DNA from 3 places in the Pseudarthrobacter sp. NPDC092439 genome. Region 1 is predicted to be linked to each of the others. Evidence: riboswitches for the same ligand, from Rfam matches in the RefSeq annotation. Region 1 holds a riboswitch; each other region holds the start of a gene.
What was found. Region 1 has a riboswitch for S-adenosylmethionine ahead of ACIQCM_RS07845 (DUF1737 domain-containing protein). Riboswitches for the same ligand answer to the same signal wherever they lie in the genome.

Region 1 (7,282 bases):
ACGGCGGAAAAGTTCCCAGAAGCACGGATCCACCACGGAAAGATCGGTCAGCGCCAGGGAAGCACCAACCGCCAGGTGGCTGTTGATCACCGAGAGGCCATAGCAGTAGGACATGGGCAGCGTGGTCGCGGCACGGTCGTCGGAGCTGAGCCGGAGGTATTCGCTGATGGCCTCGGCATTTGCCTGGACGTTGCGGTGCGAGAGCCGGACCAGCTTGGGAGAGCCGGTGGACCCGGAAGTGCTCAGCATCAGGGCAAGGTCCGGGTGGAGCACGTGCCGGGTCTCCGGACGGACCTCCGCGATGCGCGGCGCCCCGTCGCCGGCGCCGTCGACCATGATCACGTCCGGGTCGAATGCTGTCCTGATGGATTCCACGGCTGCCGGATTGTCGCCGGGCACCAGCACCAAGGGGTGCCCGGCGGACAGCGCGGCCAGGTACGCCACCAGGGAATCGATGCCGTTGGTTGCCGCCAGCAGCACCAGCCGCCGTGCCGATCCAAGCCGTTCCGCCGCCTCGTGCACCCGCACCGCCAGCTGCGTGTAGCTGAGCGTGTCCGGCCCGGCGACCACCGCGGGGCGGTCCCCGAACCGGGCAAGTTGCGCCGCAAATGGCACGGCGGGCGCCGCCGTCTCAAGGAGCCTGCTGGGTGGTGCGATGGTCACGGAAATTACCTCAAGGTTGTGGCGGGGGAAGGCGCCGCCAGGCGTTGCGTGGAGCGCGCTGAGCCGGCCGGCGGGCCGGTGACCGCGTGGTCGCCAACCAGAAGGGTCGGCGTCGTTCCCGCAGTGACGGAAACGTGGACCCGGGTGCCCGGGGCGTGGCGCACCTGGTGCGGCTGCCAGGAGCGGAGGGTGCGGCCGGAGGCCAGGCGGACGTGGTGGAGGACAAACGCCCCCCGGTACTCCAGCGATACCACCTCGGCGGTACCGGCCGGATCCAGGCCCAGCGCCACCTCGTGGGGACGGAGCACCACGTCGACGTCCACATCGCACCCGCCCCAGCCGGGAACCGTCGACACGACCCCGATCTCGCATGTCAGCAGCGCATTGTGGACATGCGCGGGAAGGAAGTCGGCGTCGCCCATGAACGAGGCCACGAAGCGCGTCGCCGGCTGTTCAAAGACCTTCTCCGGGATGTCGCTTTGTTCGATGGCACCCGCGCGCATCACCACCACGCGCTGCCCCACGGAGAGCGCCTCGGTCTGGTCGTGCGTGACGAACAGGCCCGTGGTTCCGCTTTCCTGCAGCGCGGCAACGATGTCCGCACGCACCCGGCCGCGGAGGGTTTCGTCCAGGCTGGAGAACGGTTCATCCAAAAGGACGACGGCGGGGCGGGGCGCCAGTGCACGCGCCAGCGCCACACGCTGTTGCTCTCCGCCGGAGAGCTCGTGGGGGTAGCGGCTGGCCAGGTGCCCGAGCCGGACGATTTCCAGGACCTCGGCAACCCTTTTCCGGCGCTCCGTGGCCGGCAGCCGGTTCAGCCCGAAGGCGACGTTCCTGGCCACGGTCATGTTGGGGAAGAGCGCGTGTTCCTGGAACACAAGGCCTACGCGGCGGCGCTCCGGCTCCAGGAACCGGCGCCGGTCAGCGACCGTCTCGCCGGCAATGGTGATGGTTCCTGCGTCGGGCCGCTCCAGCCCGGCGATAAGGCGAAGCATCGTCGATTTGCCGCACCCTGAAGGTCCGATGACGGTGACCAGTTCGCCGGGCGCCACCGTGAGGTCGATGGATGCCGCCGCTGCGACCTTGCCGTAGCTCATGCTGACGCCCGCAAGCTCCAGGGAGGGCGTTCCGTGGGTCGGGGAACTGCTCATGGTGCCACCGTCCGGTCGCGGAGGCCGGCTGTGCGCCGGAAAAGGAAGTACACCGGAATAATGGCGACTGCGACGATCCCCAGCGCAGGCAGCGCCGCCTTTTCCCAAAAGTTCTCGCGGGCAAGCTCATATACCCAGACCGAAACGGTGGTGAATCCGAATGGACGCAGGAGCAGGACTATTGGCAGCTCCTTGACCGCATCGATGGCTACGAGAGCTGCGGCCACGGCCGCTCCGCGTCGGGCCAGCGGCAGGTGCACCCGCGCCAGGAGCCGCCCCGGCGAGGCGCCGAGGCTCAATGCGGACGCCGTCAGCGCGGGTGAGATCTTGGCAAAGCTTGCGTCCACGGCCTGGTAGGCGGGTCCCAGGAAGCGCACCACGTAGGCGGCGAGGATGCCGGCCACCGAGCCGGTCACCAGGAGTCCGGTACCGCCCGGCACACCGGCACCTTCCAGGAACCCGTCGAGGTTGGCGAAGGCAATGAGCACGCCGATGCCGATCACGGCGCCAGGAACGGCGTAGCCGAATGTGGTGGCCTGCGCGGCAGAGACCACCACCGGCCCGCCGCCCAGGCGCACGCTGTGGCCGATCGCGAGGGCAAGTGCAGCGCATGTCAGGGCGGCGATCCCCGCGACCACCACGCTGTTCAGCAGGTAGCCCGGGAAGCGGGGGTCAAGCACCGGTCCCGTGGCGGGCACGGCCTCGCCAACAGCCCAGGCGGCCAGCCTGGCAAGCGGGAGAAGGAAACCTGCGGAGAGCACAGCCAGGCCGGCGAACATCGCGGCCCAGCCGGCCCAGCCGGACAGTTTCTGCGGCTGCAGCCCTTCTCCCCGGCCGGCTTTCTGATGGAACCGGGACCGCCCGCGGAACAGGCGCTCTGCGGCGAGCACGGCAACCGCAAAGAGGAGGACCAGGACGGAGAGCTGCGTGGCCGCGTGGAAATCGAAGCTCCCCTTCCACACGAGGTACACCCCGACGGACACCGTTTGGACGTTGAAGTACTGGACGGTGGCAAAGTCCGTGAGGGTCTCCATCATCACCAGGGCCAGGGCCGCGGCCAGGGACGGCCGGGCGAGAGGCGCCAGGACGCGCCACAGCGTCCGGCCACGACTGGCGCCCAGGGTGCGGGCGGCGTCATACGTCGCAGCGCCCTGCTCGCTGAACGCCGTCCTGGCCAGGAGGTAGACGTACGGGTACAGGGTCAGCGACATGACCAGGACCGCTCCGGGCAGGGAGCGCACCTCAGGGAGCCAGGCCCCCGGCCCGAAGATGGAGCGCAGCATGGCCTGTACCGGGCCGCCGACGTCGAAGGTGGACAGGAAGACGAAGCCCAGTATGTAGGCGGGCATGGCAAGGGGCAGCACCAGCGCCCACGAAAGGACGTTGCGGAGCGGAAAGGTGTAGGCGGTGACCAGCCAGGCGAGTCCGCCGCCCACCAGCAGCGTTCCGGCACCGACGCCGGCCATCAGCAGCACGGTGGTGAGCACCATTGCACCGAGGTCGCGGGGCACGGTGCCGCTGCCCAGCGTACCCAGTCCGTCCACCAGGACGGCAACAACAGGCGTAGCCACCAGGACGGCCACAAGCAGGACCAGCGCAGACCAGAGCGGCCGCCCGTTTCCTGCCAGCATCCGCCGCCGGGCCGGCGCTGCGGATGCGGTCAGGACAGCCGGTCCACTCACTTATATCCTGCCTCGGCAAGCAGCTCGGTAGCCTCCGCGTTCAGGTCGCCGTAGGCTTCGGCGTTCAGCGGCATGCGCTTGAAGTCTCCGAAGCCGGCGATCAGCGGCTCGGGCTTGGCAGACGGATTGACCGGGAACTCGTGGTTTGCGTCCACGAAGGCGTTCTGTCCCTTTGTGGCCAGCCATTCGATGAGCTGCTGGGCCTCGGCCGCGTTGTCGGAGTTTGCGGCCACGCCCGCGCCTGAGATGTTCACGTGCGTACCGGCACCGCCCTGGCTGGCCCAGAACAGGTCAACGCCGAAATCCGGGTCCGACTCCAGCTTGCGCGCCAGGTAGTAGTGGTTGTTGATGCCCACGTCGCAGGCGCCGGCGTCAATCGCCTCGAGCAGCAGGACGTCATTGCTCATGATGTCCACGTCGTTTGCAACCCAGCCCTTGACGATCCCAAGGGCCTTCTCCTTACCGTGGAGGCCGATCAGACCGGCCACCAATGACTGGGTGTAGGAAGAGGTCGCGTCGCGCATGCAGAGGCGGCCCTTCCACTTGGGGTCCGCAAGGCCCGCGTACGTGTCCTTGGCGTCAAATTCAGCTGGATCCACCTTGTCCGGGTTATAGGTAATGGTGCGGGCACGCATCGCCAGCCCGAACCACTTCCCGTCGGGGTCACGCAGGTCCGACGGGACCGCCTGTTCGAGGGCAGCGGAATTAACGCTTGCCAGCACATCCTGCCGCCCAGCGTTCCAGAGGTTGCCCGCGTCGACCGTCATGAAGATGTCGGCGGGGGTGTCTTTTCCTTCTGCCTTGAGCCGCTCCAGGAGCTCCGCGTCATCGCCGGTGATGAATTCGACGGAGATGCCGGTTTCCTTGGTGAACTCGCCGAAGGCACCTTCAAGGTCGTAGTGCCGGGCCGAATAGATCTGCAGGTCCGCCGGCGCCTTGCCGATCCCCAGCACGCCGCAGCCGCTCAAGGCGAGGGCGGACACCGCGAAGGCGGCGCAGGCAGCGAGAAGCTTGGGTCGATGCATGAGGAGGCACTCCTGGAAGAAACGGCCGGGGCCGCGCGAAACTGACACAAAAGGAAGGTTAGCGTTACCTTACCAGAGGCCGCGGCGGCAGAAGTATATGGGATACGTCACGCCAGCGCCGCCGCCACGCCGTACGCACGCCATCGCCGGTGGGCGCCCCTGAACGCGCTCAGTTCGATTACGGAACATGACGACGACGGCGGTGCGGGCATGGGCGCCGGATGTTACGTTTTGGGAGAGTAATGAGAATCGGCGCCAAGCCCTGACTGGCCGGTCGGCAACCCTCCCTTTCGCGGCGGGGTGCCTCAGGTGAATACTCGGCATATCGACCCATTCGAGCTGCAAGCGTGAGAGAAGGAGTTCTGTCGTGTCTGACGCATCCGCCCCTGAAGAAAAGTTGTCTTACCGCCTGATCACGGGCCCTGATGACCGCGCCTTCTGTGAGCGCATTTCCGCCGCCCTGGCCGAGGGCTACGTCCTGCACGGCAGCCCCGCGGCCACGTTCAACGGCACCGGAGTCATCGTGGCGCAGGCCCTTATCCTGCCGGCCGCCATCGCATCTGCCGATGCGGCCGTTGCCACCGCAGTCGAGGACCTGGAATCGCCGGACCTCGAGTTCGACGGCGAGGGCCACGCGTGAGCTACGCGGGCGACCTCACCCCGCAGGAGGCCTGGGCCAAGCTGGAGCAGGGCGCCATCCTGGTGGATGTGCGCACGGAGGGCGAATGGGCGCATATCGGCATCCCTGACACCAACGCCACGGACAACGACCCGCTCTTTATCCAGTGGACTTTTCCCGGCGGAATCCCCAACCCTGACTTCATCAAGGACCTCCGGAGCCAGGCACCAGAGGATTCCAACGCGGAACTGCTGTTCCTGTGCCGCTCCGGCCAGCGCTCAATCTCCGCCGCCATCGCTGCCACGCAGGCCGGCTTCACGTCGTACAACATCCTTGAGGGCTTCGAGGGCGTCCCGGACCGGCACGGTGAGCGGACGGTTAATGGCTGGAAGAACAGCGGACTGCCCACCAACCTGGGGATCGCCGAGTGACGTTCAACCCCGATGCCGCCGCCTGGAATCCAGATACCCAGGCGGTCCGCGGCGGCCTTGACCGCACCAACTTCCAGGAAACGTCCGAAGCTGTCTTCCTGAACTCCGGCTTTGTCTACGAGTCGGCTGCCGCCGCGGAGCGGGCGTTCACAGGCGAAGACGAGCGGTTCGTGTATTCCCGCTACGGCAACCCGTCCGTGGCCACCTTCCAGGAACGGCTGCGCCTACTGGAAGGCACCGAGGCGTGCTTTGCGACGGCGTCCGGCATGTCCGCGGTGTTCACAGCCCTCGGCGCCCTACTGGCGGCCGGGGACCGCGTGGTGGCTGCCCGCTCGCTGTTCGGGTCCTGCTTCGTCATCCTCAACGAAATCCTGCCGCGCTGGGGTGTGGAGACCGTGTTCGTGGACGGCCCGGACCTGGACCAGTGGCGCGACGCCCTGTCCCGGCCCACCACCGCCGTCTTCTTCGAATCCCCCTCCAATCCGATGCAGGAAATAGTGGACATCGCGGCGGTCAGTGAACTGGCGCATGCTGCGGGGGCGGCCGTCGTCGTCGACAATGTCTTTGCCACTCCCCTGCTGCAGCGGTGCGGCGACCTGGGCGCCGACGTCATTGTCTACTCGGGTACCAAGCACATCGACGGGCAGGGCCGGGTGCTGGGCGGAGCGATCCTGGGAACCCGGGAGTTCATCGACGGCCCGGTGAAGCAGCTGATGCGGCACACCGGTCCGGCGCTGTCCGCGTTCAACGCCTGGGTGCTGACCAAAGGCCTGGAAACCATGGCGCTCCGTGTCAACCACTCTTCCTCCACAGCCCTGCGCCTGGCCGAATGGCTGGAGGAACAGCCTGCTGTCCGGTGGGTGAAGTATCCGCTGCTGGCGTCCCATCCGCAGTACGACCTGGCAGCCAGGCAGATGCGTGCCGGGGGAACGGTGCTGACGTTTGAGCTGGCGGCGGCCGACGGCCGGACCGGCAAGGACGCGGCTTTCGCCCTGCTGGACGGGCTGCGCATCATCGACATTTCCAACAACCTGGGCGATGCGAAGTCGCTCATCACGCATCCTGCCACCACCACGCACCGGGCGATGGGGCCGGAAGGGCGGGCGGCGATCGGGCTGAGCGACGGCGTTGTCCGGCTGTCAGTTGGCCTCGAGGATCCGGACGATCTCGTCAGCGACCTTGAACAGGCCCTGAAGCAAATCTGAGGCAGTCCCGGCCCTGGGAAGGCTCCGCCGCCCGGGCGTACTGGGCACGCAGCCAGTCCTCGACCGCGGCGCCGGGAAGGGGCCGGCACCAGTGGTAGCCCTGGCCGAGCCCCGCGTTAAGTCCTGCCACCTCGCTCGCCTGCCTATCCGTTTCCACGCCTTCGGCCACGACCACCAGGTCGAGCGCCGCTGCCATGGAAATGATGGCGGCCACCAGGCCGCGTTCCCGCGCGGAGCCCTCCCGCCCCAGCGGGCTGATGAAAGACCGGTCGATTTTTATGACGTTGGCCGGTATCCGGCTGAGGTAGCTGAGTGCGGAATATCCGGTTCCGAAATCGTCCACGGCGATGCCCACACCCAGTTTCCGGAGCCGTTCCAGGACCTGGATGGAGCCGTCGAGGTCACCCACCAGTCCGGATTCGGTGATTTCAAGCACCACGGCGTCCGGCTGGATCCCGGCCCGGGCTATTGCGTCCTGGACCTCATCGAAGATTGAGGGGTCCTGC
Region 2 (7,282 bases), on a different contig from region 1:
ACGGCTCCGCGGTGGACCCGATGGGGCTGCTCTAGGAGCACGCCGGCGCTGCCGTACACTGGTAGGACTCCGCGGCCGGCAGGCCGGGAGGCCGACGGATTCTTGGATTGAGGAGTACTCCCGTGCCTAAAGAAAGTGGCCGGAAAGTGGTGGCCACCAACCGCAAGGCCCGGCACGACTACCATGTGCTGGATACCTATGAGGCCGGTATCGCGCTCATGGGCACCGAAGTGAAGTCCCTGCGCGAGGGGCATGCCTCCATGGTGGACGGCTTCTGCACGTTCTACAATGACGAGCTGTGGATGGAAGCCATCCACATCCCCGAATACAACCAGGGCAGCTGGACCAACCACGCGGCGCGCCGCCGCCGCAAGCTGCTCCTGCACCGCGAGGAGCTCACCAGGATCGCCCACAAGATCCGCGAATCCGGGTATACGGTGGTTCCGCTGCAGCTGTACTTCGTGGATGGCCGGGCCAAGGTGGAGATCGGCGTAGCGCGCGGTAAGCGGGAATACGACAAGCGCCAGACCCTCCGTGAGCAGCAGGACAACCGCGAAGCCCAGCGCGAAATGCGGGAACGCAACCGCCGCCGCTGACCCTGCCGGCGTCCGGGAATGATTCGCGGGGGTCATGCGTTATGATAAATAGTCCGGTGGGCATGCCTGCCGGTTTGGTAACAAAATACGGGGATGATCGGTTTCGACGATGTTAGTCGCGACAGGTGAAGCGGGCCGAGGATGCAGAATTATCTCGTTAACGCTGTCTGCAAACCAATAAGTGCCGAATCTAAGCGCACTGACTTCGCTCTTGCTGCCTAAGCAGTAAGACAGTCCGTCAGCCCGGGGTTGCTATCGCCCCGGTTCCTGGCGTCATTTAGATAGCCACTGCTGTTTACCCTCGTCATCGGGGTGAACGGGACTCTTAGGTGACTGGGCCCGGATCAGCCAGCTGTTTGCAGCATGGCTGGGGCCGAGAAAATCCGACGCAAACTGCGCCCGGAGAAGCCCTGACAACACGACATCGGACGGGGGTTCAATTCCCCCCATCTCCACTTTTTGTGAAAACACCCCGGTCCTTGGACCGGGGTGCTTTTTTGCGCCAGGGAGCATCATTCTCGACGCGGATATTCCCTGACGCGGCCCATATATGGGGGCGTCAGGAAAGATGCGCGTCGAAACTGAACCAGCGCACCGAACTGCCTGTTACTGGTCTACGACATCCACGACGCCGATGAAGCGCGTGCCGACGCCTTCGAATTCGCTCCGGATAGCTCCGGCGGGGCGTTCCGGCACTTCGTGCCTGGTGTGGTGTTCGCAGGCAACAAAACTGAAGTCGGGCCACCACTTCTTGGGCCGGGCTGCTTCCTCGTAGCCGCACACGGCGCAGACCAAATGAACCCACACGGGGCGCTTCCCAGTGCGGTTTGCCCGCGACTGCACCAGCCACGGCGGCGGGTTGTCCAGCAGGGCCCCGAGTTCCTCCTCCGCCATCCACTTGGGCAGGCCGTGGCGCTGCGCCATTTCAAGGGGTATGTCGAGGGCAATTGCTGCGTCACGTCTGCTAATCATCACTGTCCACCATACGGGAGGGCTCCAAATCGCTTTTCGGCAGCAACAGGCCCGCCCGGTCAGGAGGCCAGCGCCACCCCCGCAGCCGCGGCGGCAAACCCCAGCACCAGGTTCGTGGCCACGTTCACCGCACCCGCCCCAAACCGCGCCTCGCTGAACAGCCGTACGGTGGCGGTAGTCCATGAGCTGAACGTTGTGAGCCCGCCGGCGAGGCCCGTTCCGACGGCGGCCCGCCACTCGGGTGTCATGGCCGGACTTTCCGTGGCGGCGTAGGTCAGCCCGATCAGGAAACAGCCTGCCACGTTGACCAGCAGAGTAGCCCACGGCCAGTGCTGCCGCCCCGACCCGCCGGGCCCGCGGACGCTGCGCCGTGCGCTGTGGTGGGCAAACCAGCTGTCCACGGCAAACCGGAGCAGGGCGCCTGCCATCCCGCACAGGCCTACCAGCACCGCCGTCATGGTGTGACTTCCGCAGGACGCGCAAGCAACCGGCCCAGGCGCCAGCCGGCCCCCGCAGCGGCGAGGCCGAACACCAGCGACAGGGCAAGGTACAGCAGCCACGCCTGGTGTTCACCAGCCCGCAGCAGCTGGTCGGTGGAGAACATGACGGCGGAGAAGGTGGTGAAGGATCCGAGCAGCCCCGGGCCGATCCCCGCACGCAGCCAGAAGGATGTCTGCGGCCGCGCCATCCAGAGCGTGGTCAAGGCGGCGAGGACAAAGCTTCCTGCAACGTTAATAAGGAGTGTTGTCCATGGAACAGATCCGGTACCTTCCGGAAAAACCAACCCCAGGCCGTACCGCAGTTCCGTGCCGAGGAGGCCGCCTGCAGCCACTGCCAGCCAGGCGCGCCACACGTCAGCCGTCACCCAAGAGGCAGCCGGGATGCGGGTGGTCCGTGTGGACCCAGAGTGCTGACGTGATCTCCTCGGCGAAGTCGTAGTCCCTGCTTCGGCCCGCATTGCGGATCCGCACCACTAAGGCTCCTCCGAAGGGACGCCGGCCCAGCACTTCGACTTCATCGTCGATGTCGATGTGCTCGGCGGACAGATACCGGAGGAGATCCGGGTTGTCGTCGCTGATCCTCGTGATCCTGCCGGTGTGGCCCTCATCGAGTTCGCCCATGAGGTGGGCCCGCGGCACCATGACCTGGCCGTCCGCGGAGGGGATCGGGTCGCCATGCGGGTCCCTCAGCGGATGGCCCAGCTTGGCCGAAACCCGTTCGATGAACGTGTCCGATACAGCGTGCTCCAGCAGTTCCGCCTCGTCGTGGACCTCGTCCCAGCTGTAGCCGAGCTGCTGTACGAGGTACGTCTCGATCAGACGGTGCCGCCGCACCATGGCCAGCGCCAGCCGCAGCCCGGCGTCGGTCAGCGTGATGGCGCTGTAGGGCTTGTGGTCCACCAGGCCCTGGTCCTTGAGTTTGCGGACCATCTCGGACACCGAAGAATTTGCAACGCCCAGCCGCTGCGCGAGCTGCGAGGACGTAATGGCCTTGTCCTGCCACTCCGTGAAGGAGTAGATGACCTTAACGTAGTCCTCGATGGAGGAGGAGGGCGCGCTGGTCTTCACAGGTCAAGCCTACCGGGTGCGGGGCGGCACGGCAGGGCAAGGGTCAGGCCTTGGCGGCGCGCCACGCCAACGTCAGGTAGGGCAGCTTCAGGTCGAGCCCGGCGGCGTGGCCCAGATGGTCGTGCAGGTACCAGTCCAGGTTGGCCAGCACTTTGGCGCGGGTCGCCTCGCCTGCCCGCAGGTAATAGCTGCGCGACTTGGCCAACTCCATCAGGTCCTCGGTGGTCACAGTGTCCTGCCAGTGCGTGACGTGCCCCTCCGGGCCCTTGAATTCGGGCCCCACCACCGGCCGGAAGTCAGGTTTGTACACGTCCCCCGCGTGCATGATCCGCGACAGGCGGTGCACCCACGGCACAGACGTGTCCAGCTGGTTCCACACGAGACCCAGGATGCCTCCCGGCCGCAGCACACGCGCCAGTTCGGCGCTTGCCGCCAGCGGATCGCACCAGTGCCATGCCTGGGCCACAGTGACGACGTCGAACGACGCGCCGGGCAGGCCTGTCGCCTCCGCTGTCCCCGCCACCGCCGTGGCACCAGGGCAGTGGAACTTCAGTTGGGCCAGCATGTCTGCGGACGGGTCGATAGCCGTCACCGCCAATCCCCGATTCAGCAGGAGGGCGGTGAATTTTCCGGTTCCGGCTCCAACGTCCAGTGCGTCCCGTGCCCCTTCAGGAACCACCCATTGGGCTGCGTCTTCGGGATATCCGGGCCGCACCCGCTGGTAGTGGCTGCCGCCGGAACGGAAGCTGCTGCCCAGCTCCTGGCGTCGTCCGTGATCTAGCTTGGGGCCACCCCGAACCACCGTGCCGCCTCCCGTTTCCCGTGCCCGGGCAGCTGGTGCGCCGAGGATTACCCCTCGAATTTACCGCATCAGCAACATGGAGCCGGCCGGCGGCACAGGCCCCGTCCGGTCCAGGACTCAGGTGTCCGTGCAGGGAGCTGCACCGGCGGTACCCGGGGTGTTCGGCGCCCAGTGCGGGTAGGTCCGGGTGTCGTTGGCCGGCACCCAGCGGCCGGCGTCCACCACGTAGTCCCAGCCGAGGCCGGTGGTCCTGAGGGCCCGGATGCCGGCCAGCAGGCGCTGCGCGTCCTCCAGCCGGGAACCCACACCGAAGCTGGCCCGCAGTGAACCGGACGGCAGTCCCAAGCGCTTGAGCAGTGGATGGGCGCAGAAGCGGCCGTCGCGCAGGCCCACGCCGTGCTCGGCGGACAGGTATGCCGCCACGAGCCCGGCGTCGTAGCCCTCCACCGAGAAGTTGACCACGCCGATGGTGTCCGTCTCCGGGTTGGAGTCATTGAAGATCTGGTGCACCCTCACTCCGCTGATCTCCTGCAGGCCCTCCACCAGGAAAGACCGAATGGCCGACTCATGGGTGTGCCAGCGCTCCTGGTCCAGTCCCGCGATGACCTGCGCGGCCCGCGCCAGGGTGGCGGCGCCCAGCACGTTGGGTGAGCCCCCCTCATGGCGGGCCGGTCCGGTAGCCCAGCTGACGCCGTCGAGCTTTGCCTCCGTGACGGCGCCGCCGCCGGCGAGGTGGGGGGTGCCGGCGTCCAGCCAGTCGGGGCGGCCTACCAGCACTCCGGCGCCGAAAGGCGCGTAGAGCTTGTGTCCCGAGAAGGCGAGGTAGTCGACGTCGTCCGCTGCGATGTCCACGCGGCGGTGCGGCGCGAGCTGGGCGGCGTCCACGACAATCCGGGCGCCGTGCTGGTGGGCGAGCGCGGCAAGGGCGCGCACCGGGAGGATCTCGCCGGTGACGTTGGAGGCGCCCGTTACGGCCAGGAGGCTAACGCCGCCCTGCTCAAGTTCGGCGCGCACGGCCTCCAGGGTTCCGGCGATGCTGTCCGCGGCCACGATGCTCCGGTGCGGGACGCCCTGCCACGGCAGCAGGTTGGCGTGGTGCTCGATGTCGAGGTAGAGGACGTCCCCGTCGGGCCGGCCGCCGGTAAGCGGGAGGCAGCCGGCAAGCAGGTTCAGGGAGTCGGTGGTGTTGCGGGTGAAGATGACCGAGTCGTCCGGCCGGCCGCCCACGAATTCCCGCACGATGTTCCGTGCGTTCTCGTAAACGGACGTGCTGATCTGGGACGCGTACCCGGCGCCGCGGTGCACGCTGGCGTAGTACGGCAGGATTTCGTTCAGGTAAGCCGAGACCACAGACAGCGCCGGGGCGGAGGCGCCGTAGTCGAGGTTCGCATAGCGGACGTGTCCGCCGGTGATCAGGGGCGCCTGGATTTCGGCGCCGGTGACGGCGGCCAGCGGCCGGGCCGCTGCTTCAATACGGGCGTCGGCGGGCAGGGCCGGACGGGCGGGGGTGACGGTGGCAGTTGTCACAGAGACCTCACTGGGAAAGGACTCCACAAACGGGGAATCCGCGCTTGCCGCATCCGCTCCGGACCGGCCTGGTCGTCACCCGGGGCACCCCGCCGCGAATGGAGGGTTGCCGGCCAGCAAACCGGGGTTTAGCGCTGGCACTCGTGACCTGGTTAAGAGCGTAGGACATCCGGCGGGCAAGGTTTAAGCGGGCCGCAATGTTAAGGCGATTGTTACGCGCAGCCGCTGATAGCTCCTTTGGGCGAATATAACGACGACGGGCGCCTCAGTTCGGGGCGCCCGTCGTCGTAATCTTCGGCCGGGAAAGGTCCGGTGAAGCTAGAGGAGGTCGTCCAGGTAGGGGTTCAGGCGGTGCAGCACTTCAGTGTGCAGGATGGAGTTGGTGGCCAGCGCATTCCCGCCGAAAGGCCCGTCCTGGCCTTCCAGCGAAGTGAAGCGGCCGCCGGCTTCCACCACGATAGGCACCAGTGCGGCCATGTCGTACAGGTTCAGTTCGGGTTCGCAGGCGATGTCCACCGAACCCTCCGCCACCATGCAGTATGACCAGAAATCCCCGAAAGCCCGGGTGCGCCAGACGTCTTCGGTCAGACCCAGGAACTCGTCCAGGTTGCCCCGTTCCTTCCAGCCGCCCAGGCTCGAGTAGGACAGGGATGCGTCCGCCAGGTTGGAGACGTTGGAGACCCGTAGCCGGCTTGCTGCCGCCAGGGAACGGCCGGTGTAGGAACCCATACCCTTGGCACCCCACCAGCGCTTGCCCAGGGCGGGAGCGCTGACCACCCCGACCACCGGTTCGCCCTCGTCCACGAGTGCGATCAAGGTGGCCCAGACCGGTACTCCGCGGACAAAGTTCTTGGTGCCGTCGATGGGGTCGATGATCCAGCGGCGTGAGCCGTGGCCGGTGCTGCCGAATTCCTCGCCGAGCACGGCATCGCGCGGACGGGACCGGGAGAGCTGGCCGCGGATGGCCTCCTCGGCGGCCTTGTCCGCGTCGGTGACCGGCGTCAGGTCGGGCTTGGTCTCCACATGGAGATCAAGTGCCTTGAAGCGGCTCATGGTCTGGTCATCCACGGAGTCGGCCAGGACATGGGCCAGGCGCAGGTCATCGTTGTAGCTCGAAGCGGGTTGGATCATGCTTCCAAACTACCGTCTGCGCGCGGATCTGCTGGGAGATCCGGCGTCAGGTGACGCTGCCGAGTTCCTTGGCTTCCTGTGCCTCGTTGCGCGGATCCGCCCCAAGGAGGCGGCGCAGGGACGCCAGCCGGGCGGTGCCGGTGGGTCCTGCGTGCCCTTCTTTGACCCAGGCATCCAACCCGCAGTCCACGGCGCTGGCGGTGTGCTTGCAGCCCCGTTCGCAGTCCTCGATCCCGGGCGAGAGGTCCGGGAACGAGCGCAGGATCCGGTCGGGGTCCACGTGGGCCAGCCCGAACGAGCGGATCCCGGGGGTGTCGATGATCCAGCTGCCCGGGGGAGCTTCAGCAAGCCGGAGGGCCAGCGCGGATGAGGACGTGTGGCGTCCCCGGCCGGTCACGGCATTGACGCCGCCCGTGGCCCGCTCCGCGCCGGTCAGGGCGTTAACCATGGTGGACTTGCCCACGCCGGAATGGCCCAGCATCACGGTGACTTTGCCGTCCAGGTAGGCGCGGAGGCGGGCAACGGCGTCGCTGTCCAGGCGGGCGGACAGCCCGTCATCGGAGCGGGCGTCGATTCCCGAGGCCCGGTCGTCGGCCGTCCGGCTGATAATGACGGGGAACTCGAGGTGCGTGTAATTCGACAGGAGCTCCGCAGGATCCTTGACGTCCGCCTTGGTGACGAGCAGG
Region 3 (7,282 bases), on a different contig from region 1:
ATCCGGGCAGCTGCCCTGGCTGGTGTCGCCGTGGGTTACTTCTTGGACGCGGCGAGCAGGTCCGCGGTGCCCTTGGCATCCGCAGCGTCAACGTCGCGCAGCGAGATACCCCGGGTTTCCTTGAGGAAGAAGACCGAGATGGCCGTGACGACGCAGGCTCCGAGCAGGTACAGCGCCACCGGCGTGGAGGAGCCGAAGTTGCTCAGCAGGGCCGTGGCGATGATCGGGGCCAACGAACCGGCAACGATCGAGGTCACCTGGTAGCCCAGGGATACGCCGGAGTAGCGCATCCGGGTGGGGAACATTTCGGCCATGATGGAGGGCTGGCCCGCGTACATCAGGGCGTGGAAGATCAGGCCGATGGTGATGGCTGCCAGGATAATCATGTCGTTGGCGGTGTCCATCATGGGGAAGGCGAAGAATCCCCAGGTGCCGCCCAGGATGGCGCCGGCCATGTAGACCGGACGGCGGCCGAAGGCATCGGACATCTTGCCCACCAGCGGCACCGTGCAGAAGTGGATGAAGTGGGCCACCAGCAGCAGGAGCAGGATCCGGGACGTGTCCGTTTCCACGACGACCTTGAGGTAGGTGATGGAGAACGTCACCACCAGGTAGTAGAGGATGTTCTCGGCGAAGCGCAGGCCCATGGCGGTGAAGACACCGCGCGGGTAGCGGCGGAAGACCTCTGCGACGCCGTAGCCCTTGTTTTCAACGGCAACTTCCTTGCGGGCCTCGATGAAGATCGGGGCGTCCTGGACTTTGGTCCGGATGTAGTAGCCGATGATGACGATCACCGCGGAGAGCCAGAACGCAACACGCCAGCCCCAACCGAGGAAGGCCTCCTGGGAGAGCGTGGAGGACAGGGTGAAGAGGACGCCGGTTGCCAGCAGGTTGCCCATGGGAACTGCGGACTGCGGCCAGCTGGACCAGAAACCGCGCGACTTGTTCGGGCTGTGCTCGGCCACGAGCAGGACGGCGCCGCCCCACTCACCGCCGACGGCGAAGCCCTGCACGAACCGCAGGAAGACCAGCAGGGCCGGTGCCCAGTAGCCGATCTGCGCAAACGTGGGCAGGCAGCCCATGAGGAAGGTGGCAACGCCCACCAGGATGATGCTGAGCTGCAGCAGCTGCTTGCGGCCGAACTTGTCGCCAAAGTGGCCGAAGACAATGCCGCCGATGGGGCGGGCGACGAATCCGACGGCGTACGTCACGAAGGCGGCGATGATGCCGTCCAGTTCCGTGCCCGAATTGGGGAAGAACGTCTTGCCGAACACCAGCGTGGCGGCCGAGGCGTAGAGGAAGAACTCGTACCATTCAACGACCGTGCCGGCCATGGAAGCCGTAACGACCTTCTTAAGGCCGCTGGCCTGGACGTCAGGTTCCCCGACCCGCCCTGCGGCTGACTTTTCCGTACTCATTAATGAACTCCTTCGGCGTCTACGTCGACGCCAGATGCGACCAGGATGAGGCAATGCGATGTGATGTACACAACATACCGCCACTTCACACGAGTATGGCCTTTCTACAGGCGCAACCTCAACGGCAAATAGTGCAGAAGGCATCTGCATAAATGCACACAGGAGGCTGCAAGGGGCCCGGATTATGCGCCGAGGTGATCACGCAGCCGGGCGCCGAGCTGGCCGATCTCGGTCAGGAAGCCGTCATGGCCGATGGGCGCGGCAATGAGGTGGACGTCCACCTCTCCGGGCAGGGCGGCGGCGAGCTCGCGCGACTGCTCCGGAAAATACAAACGGTCGGAATCCACCGCGGCCACGAAGAATCTCGCGGTAGTCCGGGCCAGGCTTTCCGCCAGCGATCCCCTGCCGCGGGTGACGTCGTGGCTCATCAGCGCCTCGGTGAGCACGATATAGCTGTTGGCGTCGAAGCGCCGGACCAGCTTGGCGCCCTGGTGGTCGAGGTAGCTTTCCACCTGGTACCGGCCGCGCCCAGCCAGGGTCTCCGCCTGCAGCGGAGCTTCGCCCGCTTGCGGGTTGCGGCCGAACCTGCCGTCAAACTCCTGCGCGGAACGGTAGGTGATGTGGGCGATCCTGCGGGCCAGCGCAAGGCCGCCCTCGGGGAACGCGCCGTCGTAATAGTCGCCGTCGTTGTAGTTGGCGTCCTGTCGGATGGCGAGCGTCTGGGCCTGGGCAAAGGCGATCTGCTCGGCGGTGCTGGCTGCGCCGATGGCGATGACCGCACAGCGATGGACCCGCTCAGGGTAGGTGACGGCCCATTCCAGCGCCCGCGCCCCGCCCAGGGATCCACCCAGCACTGCGAACCAGGACCGGATGCCCAGCTGGTCGGCGAGCCGCGCCTCGGCCACGGTGCTGTCGCGCAGGGTCACCAGCGGGAAGCGGGAGCCCCAGGGTTTCCCGTCCGGAGCGGGCGACGACGGCCCGGTGGACCCGTAGCATCCGCCCAGGATGTTAATGGCCACCACAAAGAATTTGTCCGTGTCCACGGGCGCGCCGGGGCCGGCGAGCTCTTCCCACCAGCCGTCCTCGTCCGTGTCGCCGCGCGTCACGTGGGTACTGCCGGTCAGTGCATGCTCAATAAGGACGGCATTGGAACCGTCGGCATTCAGGGTGCCCCAGGTCTCATAGGCCAGCGTGACATCCGGCAGGAATCCGCCGGCCTCCAGCTCCATCCCGCCAATGCCTGCGTAGCGGACCACGCCATGCCGGGGCCCTGCGGTACGGGGAACGGTGACTGTCATATACAAACCTCTTCTGCGCGCTTGCCCGCCGCCGGGAGGCCGGCAGGCCAGGTCCTCACCCGGGGCACCCCGCCGCGGAAGGAGGGTTGCCGGCCAGCAAGCCGGGGCTGTTGCTGGCACTCATGACCTCCCCCGAGTGTATGAAAGATCCCCCGGGCGGCGCCACGCATGTGACCCGTTATGACATCCGGCGTCACGCCGGCGCGCCCTTCCGGGTGGTCGTCCGGGACGGCTCCCCGCTTATTTCCAAGTAAGGCGATCCTAAGCTGAGAGCCCGATCACAAAGTGCCAAGATGTTGCCATGCGCATGGATCACGTCTCTTACGCCTGTGAACACGATGGCCTGGCTGCCACCACTGACCGGATTTCCTCCGCCCTTGGCGTCGAGGCGGTTAAGGGCGGGGTGCATCCCCGCTTCGGGACGCGCAACATGATCATCCCTCTGGCGGGCCACAAGTACCTTGAGGTCGTGGAGGTCCTGGACCACCCGGCGTCGGACAAGGCTCCGTTCGGCCAGGCCGTCCGCTCCCGTTCCGCGGCCGGCGGCGGCTGGATGGGCTGGTGCGTCGAAGTGGACGACCTGGCACCCTTCGAGGAGCGCCTGGGCCGCTCCGCGGTCAACGGCAACCGCAAGTTCCCTGACGGCCGCGAACTGGTCTGGAAGCAGATCGGCATCCTGGGCCTGATCGCTGATCCGCAGGTCCCCTACATGCTCAAGTGGGAGGGGGATCCCTCGCTGCACCCCTCGAACGCCTACAACAGCAGCCTGAAAATGCGCTCGCTGACCATCGCCGGCTCCCCCGAGCGCGTCACCGAATGGCTCGGCGAGCCGGTGGAACGCCCGTTGGAAGACGTGGCCGTGGACTGGGTGGCCCCACACGGCACCCCGGGCATCCTCGCCGTCACGTTCGAGACCGCCACTGGCCCCGTCACGATCTGACCGCACCACAGCTTCGGCCGCCATCAGCGGGTGACAACGGCGTCGCCCACCGATGGCGGCCGAATTCTCTTTAAGCCAAATTCCCTTCAACCGCGCTGAATCAGCCCAGGCCCACGGCACGGCCGAAGAGGCTAAAGCCGACGAAGGCCACCGTGTCCAGCAGGGCATGGGCGACGACCAGCGGCATGACCCGGCGCGTCCGGGTGTACAGCCAGGCGAAGACGATCCCCATCACCACGTTTCCGATGAAGGGCCCAAACCCCTGGTACAGGTGGTAGGTGCCGCGGAGCAGGGCGCTGACGGCAATGGCAGCCGGCACGCTCCAGCCGAATTTTCCGAACCGGTCCAGCAGGTAACCCACCACGATGACCTCCTCCACCACCCCGTGGCGGACGGCGGACAGGACCAGTACCGGGACCGTCCACCAGTAAGCGTCGAGGGCGCTGGGGACGATGGCGGTGGTGATACCAAGTGCCCGGCCGGCCGCGTAGAGGCCCAGCGAAGGCACCCCGATCAGGGCGGCCAGCCCCAGTCCGTGCAGGATGTCCCGGCCGGGGCGGGCCAGGTCGAAGCCCAGTTTCCGGAAGGCTGACCCGCTCTGGGCAGGATCCCCGGTGCCTGCCTGCCGCTGGCCCGTGAGGAAGTAGATCACCAGCAGCACCGGGACCAGGGCAAAGATGATGTCCAGCAGCTGGTAGGCCAGGTCGAAGTACTCGCGGCTGCTCTGGGAGCGGTTCAGCGTGGACGTGCCTTGTGCCAGCGGCGCGCGGGACATCTTGTCCAGGAGCTGCACCACGGAGTACACCGCCGACTGGCCCAGGGACAGGCCCAGGACGATGAGGACTTCGAATGTGAGGCGTCGGCGCGATGAGACCAGCATGTCAGGCAGGCGCCACGATCACTTGAGTGCCACTGGCTTCGAAGGCGGCCTTGTCACGCGCGGAGATCCCGGCGTCGGTGATGAGCCTGGTGAAGTTGTAGCCGTGCATGGTGGCGAAGGCGCGGACCCCCACCTTGGAGGAATCGGCCAGGACGTAGGACACGCGGGCCCGGCTGGCCAGGAGGGTGTTGACGGAAGCTTCCCCTTCGCCGGTGTTGGTGGGCCCCACCTCGGGATCGATGCCGTTGACGCCGATGAAGGCGATGTCCAACACCACTTTCTGCATGATGATGTCCGTATAGGGGCCCACCAGTTCGTAGGAACGGGGGTTGAGGATGCCGCCGGTCACCATGACCTTGATGTTGGGCCGGACGGCCAGCTGCCCGGCGATATTGATGGCGTTGGTGACCACGGTGAGGGTGGGCTGGTTGGACGGCGCGTTCAGGTCCTCGCGCGTGGCCAGGATCTGCGCCAGCACCGTGCTGGTGGTGCCGCCGCACAGTCCGATGACGGCACCGGGGGTAATCAGCGCGGACGCGGCCTGGGCGATCTGCTGCTTGGCCTCTGCGTGGTCGTCCCGGTTGTACCGGCCGGGAAGGTCATAGGCCAGGGCACCGGTGGTCGCCCCTCCCCGCGTGCGGGTGAGCAGCCGGCGCTTGGCCAGGCTGTCCAGGTCCCGCCGGGCGGTGGCGGGCGAGACGTTCAACGTGTTGACGATCTCCTCGACTTCCACCTGGCCTGTCCGGGCCAACAGGTCCAGGATCGCCGTGAGTCGGTCGGTTCGGGTCATGCGGCCTCCGGGGATTGCAGTCTGGGGGCCGGCTGCTACGCCACCCGTACGCCGGCCCGCCACACAGCGTACGTCAGCGGCATGCCCGGACGGTAGGCGAGGTGCGTGGCGGAGGGAGCGTTGAGCAGGTGAAGGTCCGCGCGGTGTCCGACGGCGATGGAGCCCACCGCGCGTTCGCCGTCGGCGTCCTTTCCGGCCTCCCGATGGAGGGCGAGCGCGCCCCCGTAGGTCGCGGCCCGGACGGCCTCGTGAACGCTCAGCCGCATCTGCAGGACTGCCGTAGTGACGCAGAATGACATGGAACTGGTGTACGAGGTGCCGGGGTTGCAGTTGGAAGCCAGCGCCACCTGGACGCCGGCGTCCAACAGGGTGCGGGCGGGGGCCAGCGGCTGGCGGGTGGAGAGGTCGCATGCCGGAAGGCACGTGGCCACGGTGCCGCGGTTTCCGGTGCCCGCGGCGGCATCCCAGCCGGTCCAGGTATCCGCGAGCGCGGCAACGTCCCGCTCCGACAGGTAGTTGACGTGGTCCACGCTGGCCGCTCCCACTTCCACAGCAAGCTGCACGCCCGGGCCTTCGCCCAACTGGTTGCCGTGCACCCGCAGTCCCAGTCCGGCGTCGCGGCACGCCAGCAGGACCCTGCGGGACTGCTCGGCGGTGAAGGCCCCTTCCTCGCAAAACACGTCCGCCCACTTCACATAGGGGCGGACGGCGTCCAGCATGGGGCCGCACACCAGGTCCGTGTACGCCTCCGGGTCCTGGCCCGCCGGGACCAGGTGCGCGCCGAGGAAAGTCACTTCGTCCGCGACGGTGGACGCGATGCGGGCGCTGCGGGCCTCGTGCTCAACGTCGAGGCCGTAACCGGTCTTGGTTTCCAGGTAGGTGGTGCCCTGGGATGCCGCTTCCGCCACCCGCCCCATGGCCAGCCGGGTCAGGTCGAAGTCGGAGGCCTCCCGGGTGGCCCCCATGGTGACGCCAATGCCGCCGGCGGAGTAGGACTCCCCCGCCATGCGTGCCTCGAACTCCGCGGTACGGTCCCCGGCGAATACCAGGTGGCTGTGCGAATCCACCCAGCCGGGCAGCAGGGCACGGCCTCCGGCATCCACGGACTCATCGGCGGCCGGGGCGTCTCCCGCGGAACCGATCCAGGCGATCCGCTCCCCTTCCACCACCACGGCCGCTCTCTTCAGGACCCGGTGCTCCAGGTCCTGGGTCATCAGCTCGGCAATGTTCGTGATCAGGGTGCTCATGCAACCATTCTTCAGCGCCGGATGGACCAGCGCGTGGCTGCCACCGCCTGCGTTGTCCGGGATTCCGGACTGCCTCCAGCCGCCTGGCCGGCCAGGATTTGCGCCGCGGCGAGTTCGGCCAGGGCCGAGGAGGTCTGGAAGCCGTAGCCGCCCTGGCCCGCCAGCCAGTAGAAGCCGGGCGCTTCGGCATCGAACCCGGCTACCGGAATGCCGTCCGCAGCCTCGGTCCGCAGCCCGGTCCAGGATTTCCGCACGGCCGTGATTCCCAGCGTGGTCACCGTGTTCAGCAGTTCCACCAGCCGTTCGACGTCGTCCGGGCGCGGCCGTGCATCCTCCGGGCCGCTGGGCACGCTTTCGGACGGTGAAATCAGCACATCCCGCCCTTCAGCGCGGAAATAGAAGGTACGGTCGGCGGCCGCCACCATCGGCGCGGACTCCGGCAGGGGACGGTCGACGGCGGCAATCGCCGCGGTGCGCCGGTACGGCTGGAAGCCGAGCTTCTCCACGCCGCTGAGCACGGCGAGTTCATCTGCCCATGCCCCGGCGGCATTGACCAGCACTCCGGCCTGGAACGCCTCGGTCCCTGCCCCCGCCTGCCAGCCGGAGCCAAGCCGCTGGGCCGAATGCACCCTGGCGCCGGTGATGATGTCCGCACCGGCGGCAAGGGCGCGCTGGCGGTGGTCCGCCAGGAGCAGCGGCGCGTTGCACG

Region 2: another riboswitch for S-adenosylmethionine. It lies ahead of ACIQCM_RS03645 (aminotransferase class V-fold PLP-dependent enzyme); the one in region 1 lies ahead of ACIQCM_RS07845 (DUF1737 domain-containing protein).
Region 3: another riboswitch for S-adenosylmethionine. It lies ahead of ACIQCM_RS08965 (homoserine O-acetyltransferase); the one in region 1 lies ahead of ACIQCM_RS07845 (DUF1737 domain-containing protein).

The regions. Positions count from the first base shown of each region.
Region 1 is NZ_JBIVQB010000002.1:641,407-648,688, forward strand. It holds gene ACIQCM_RS07825 (AMP-binding protein) at 1-663, opposite strand, end outside; gene ACIQCM_RS07830 (ABC transporter ATP-binding protein) at 669-1,814, opposite strand; gene ACIQCM_RS07835 (ABC transporter permease) at 1,811-3,496, opposite strand; gene ACIQCM_RS07840 (extracellular solute-binding protein) at 3,493-4,521, opposite strand; SAM riboswitch class IV at 4,760-4,875, shown strand; gene ACIQCM_RS07845 (DUF1737 domain-containing protein) at 4,889-5,161, shown strand; gene ACIQCM_RS07850 (rhodanese-like domain-containing protein) at 5,158-5,571, shown strand; gene ACIQCM_RS07855 (O-succinylhomoserine sulfhydrylase) at 5,568-6,776, shown strand; gene ACIQCM_RS07860 (EAL domain-containing protein) at 6,742-7,282, opposite strand, start outside.
Region 2 is NZ_JBIVQB010000001.1:773,349-780,630, reverse strand. It holds gene ACIQCM_RS03685 (peptidoglycan DD-metalloendopeptidase family protein) at 1-35, shown strand, start outside; gene smpB (SsrA-binding protein SmpB) at 123-596, shown strand; RNA gene ssrA (transfer-messenger RNA) at 686-1,054, shown strand; gene ACIQCM_RS03670 (hypothetical protein) at 1,203-1,568, opposite strand; gene ACIQCM_RS03665 (fluoride efflux transporter FluC) at 1,628-2,026, opposite strand; gene ACIQCM_RS03660 (fluoride efflux transporter FluC) at 2,023-2,526, opposite strand; gene ACIQCM_RS03655 (metal-dependent transcriptional regulator) at 2,423-3,136, opposite strand; gene ACIQCM_RS03650 (class I SAM-dependent methyltransferase) at 3,180-3,938, opposite strand; gene ACIQCM_RS03645 (aminotransferase class V-fold PLP-dependent enzyme) at 4,056-5,465, opposite strand; SAM riboswitch class IV at 5,501-5,614, opposite strand; gene hisN (histidinol-phosphatase) at 5,784-6,596, opposite strand; gene rsgA (ribosome small subunit-dependent GTPase A) at 6,643-7,282, opposite strand, start outside.
Region 3 is NZ_JBIVQB010000003.1:171,062-178,343, forward strand. It holds gene ACIQCM_RS08960 (MFS transporter) at 36-1,418, opposite strand; gene ACIQCM_RS08965 (homoserine O-acetyltransferase) at 1,601-2,716, opposite strand; SAM riboswitch class IV at 2,729-2,844, opposite strand; gene ACIQCM_RS08970 (VOC family protein) at 3,018-3,656, shown strand; gene ACIQCM_RS08975 (CPBP family intramembrane glutamic endopeptidase) at 3,757-4,536, opposite strand; gene ACIQCM_RS08980 (DeoR/GlpR family DNA-binding transcription regulator) at 4,538-5,326, opposite strand; gene hutI (imidazolonepropionase) at 5,362-6,573, opposite strand; gene ACIQCM_RS08990 (NAD(P)/FAD-dependent oxidoreductase) at 6,585-7,282, opposite strand, start outside.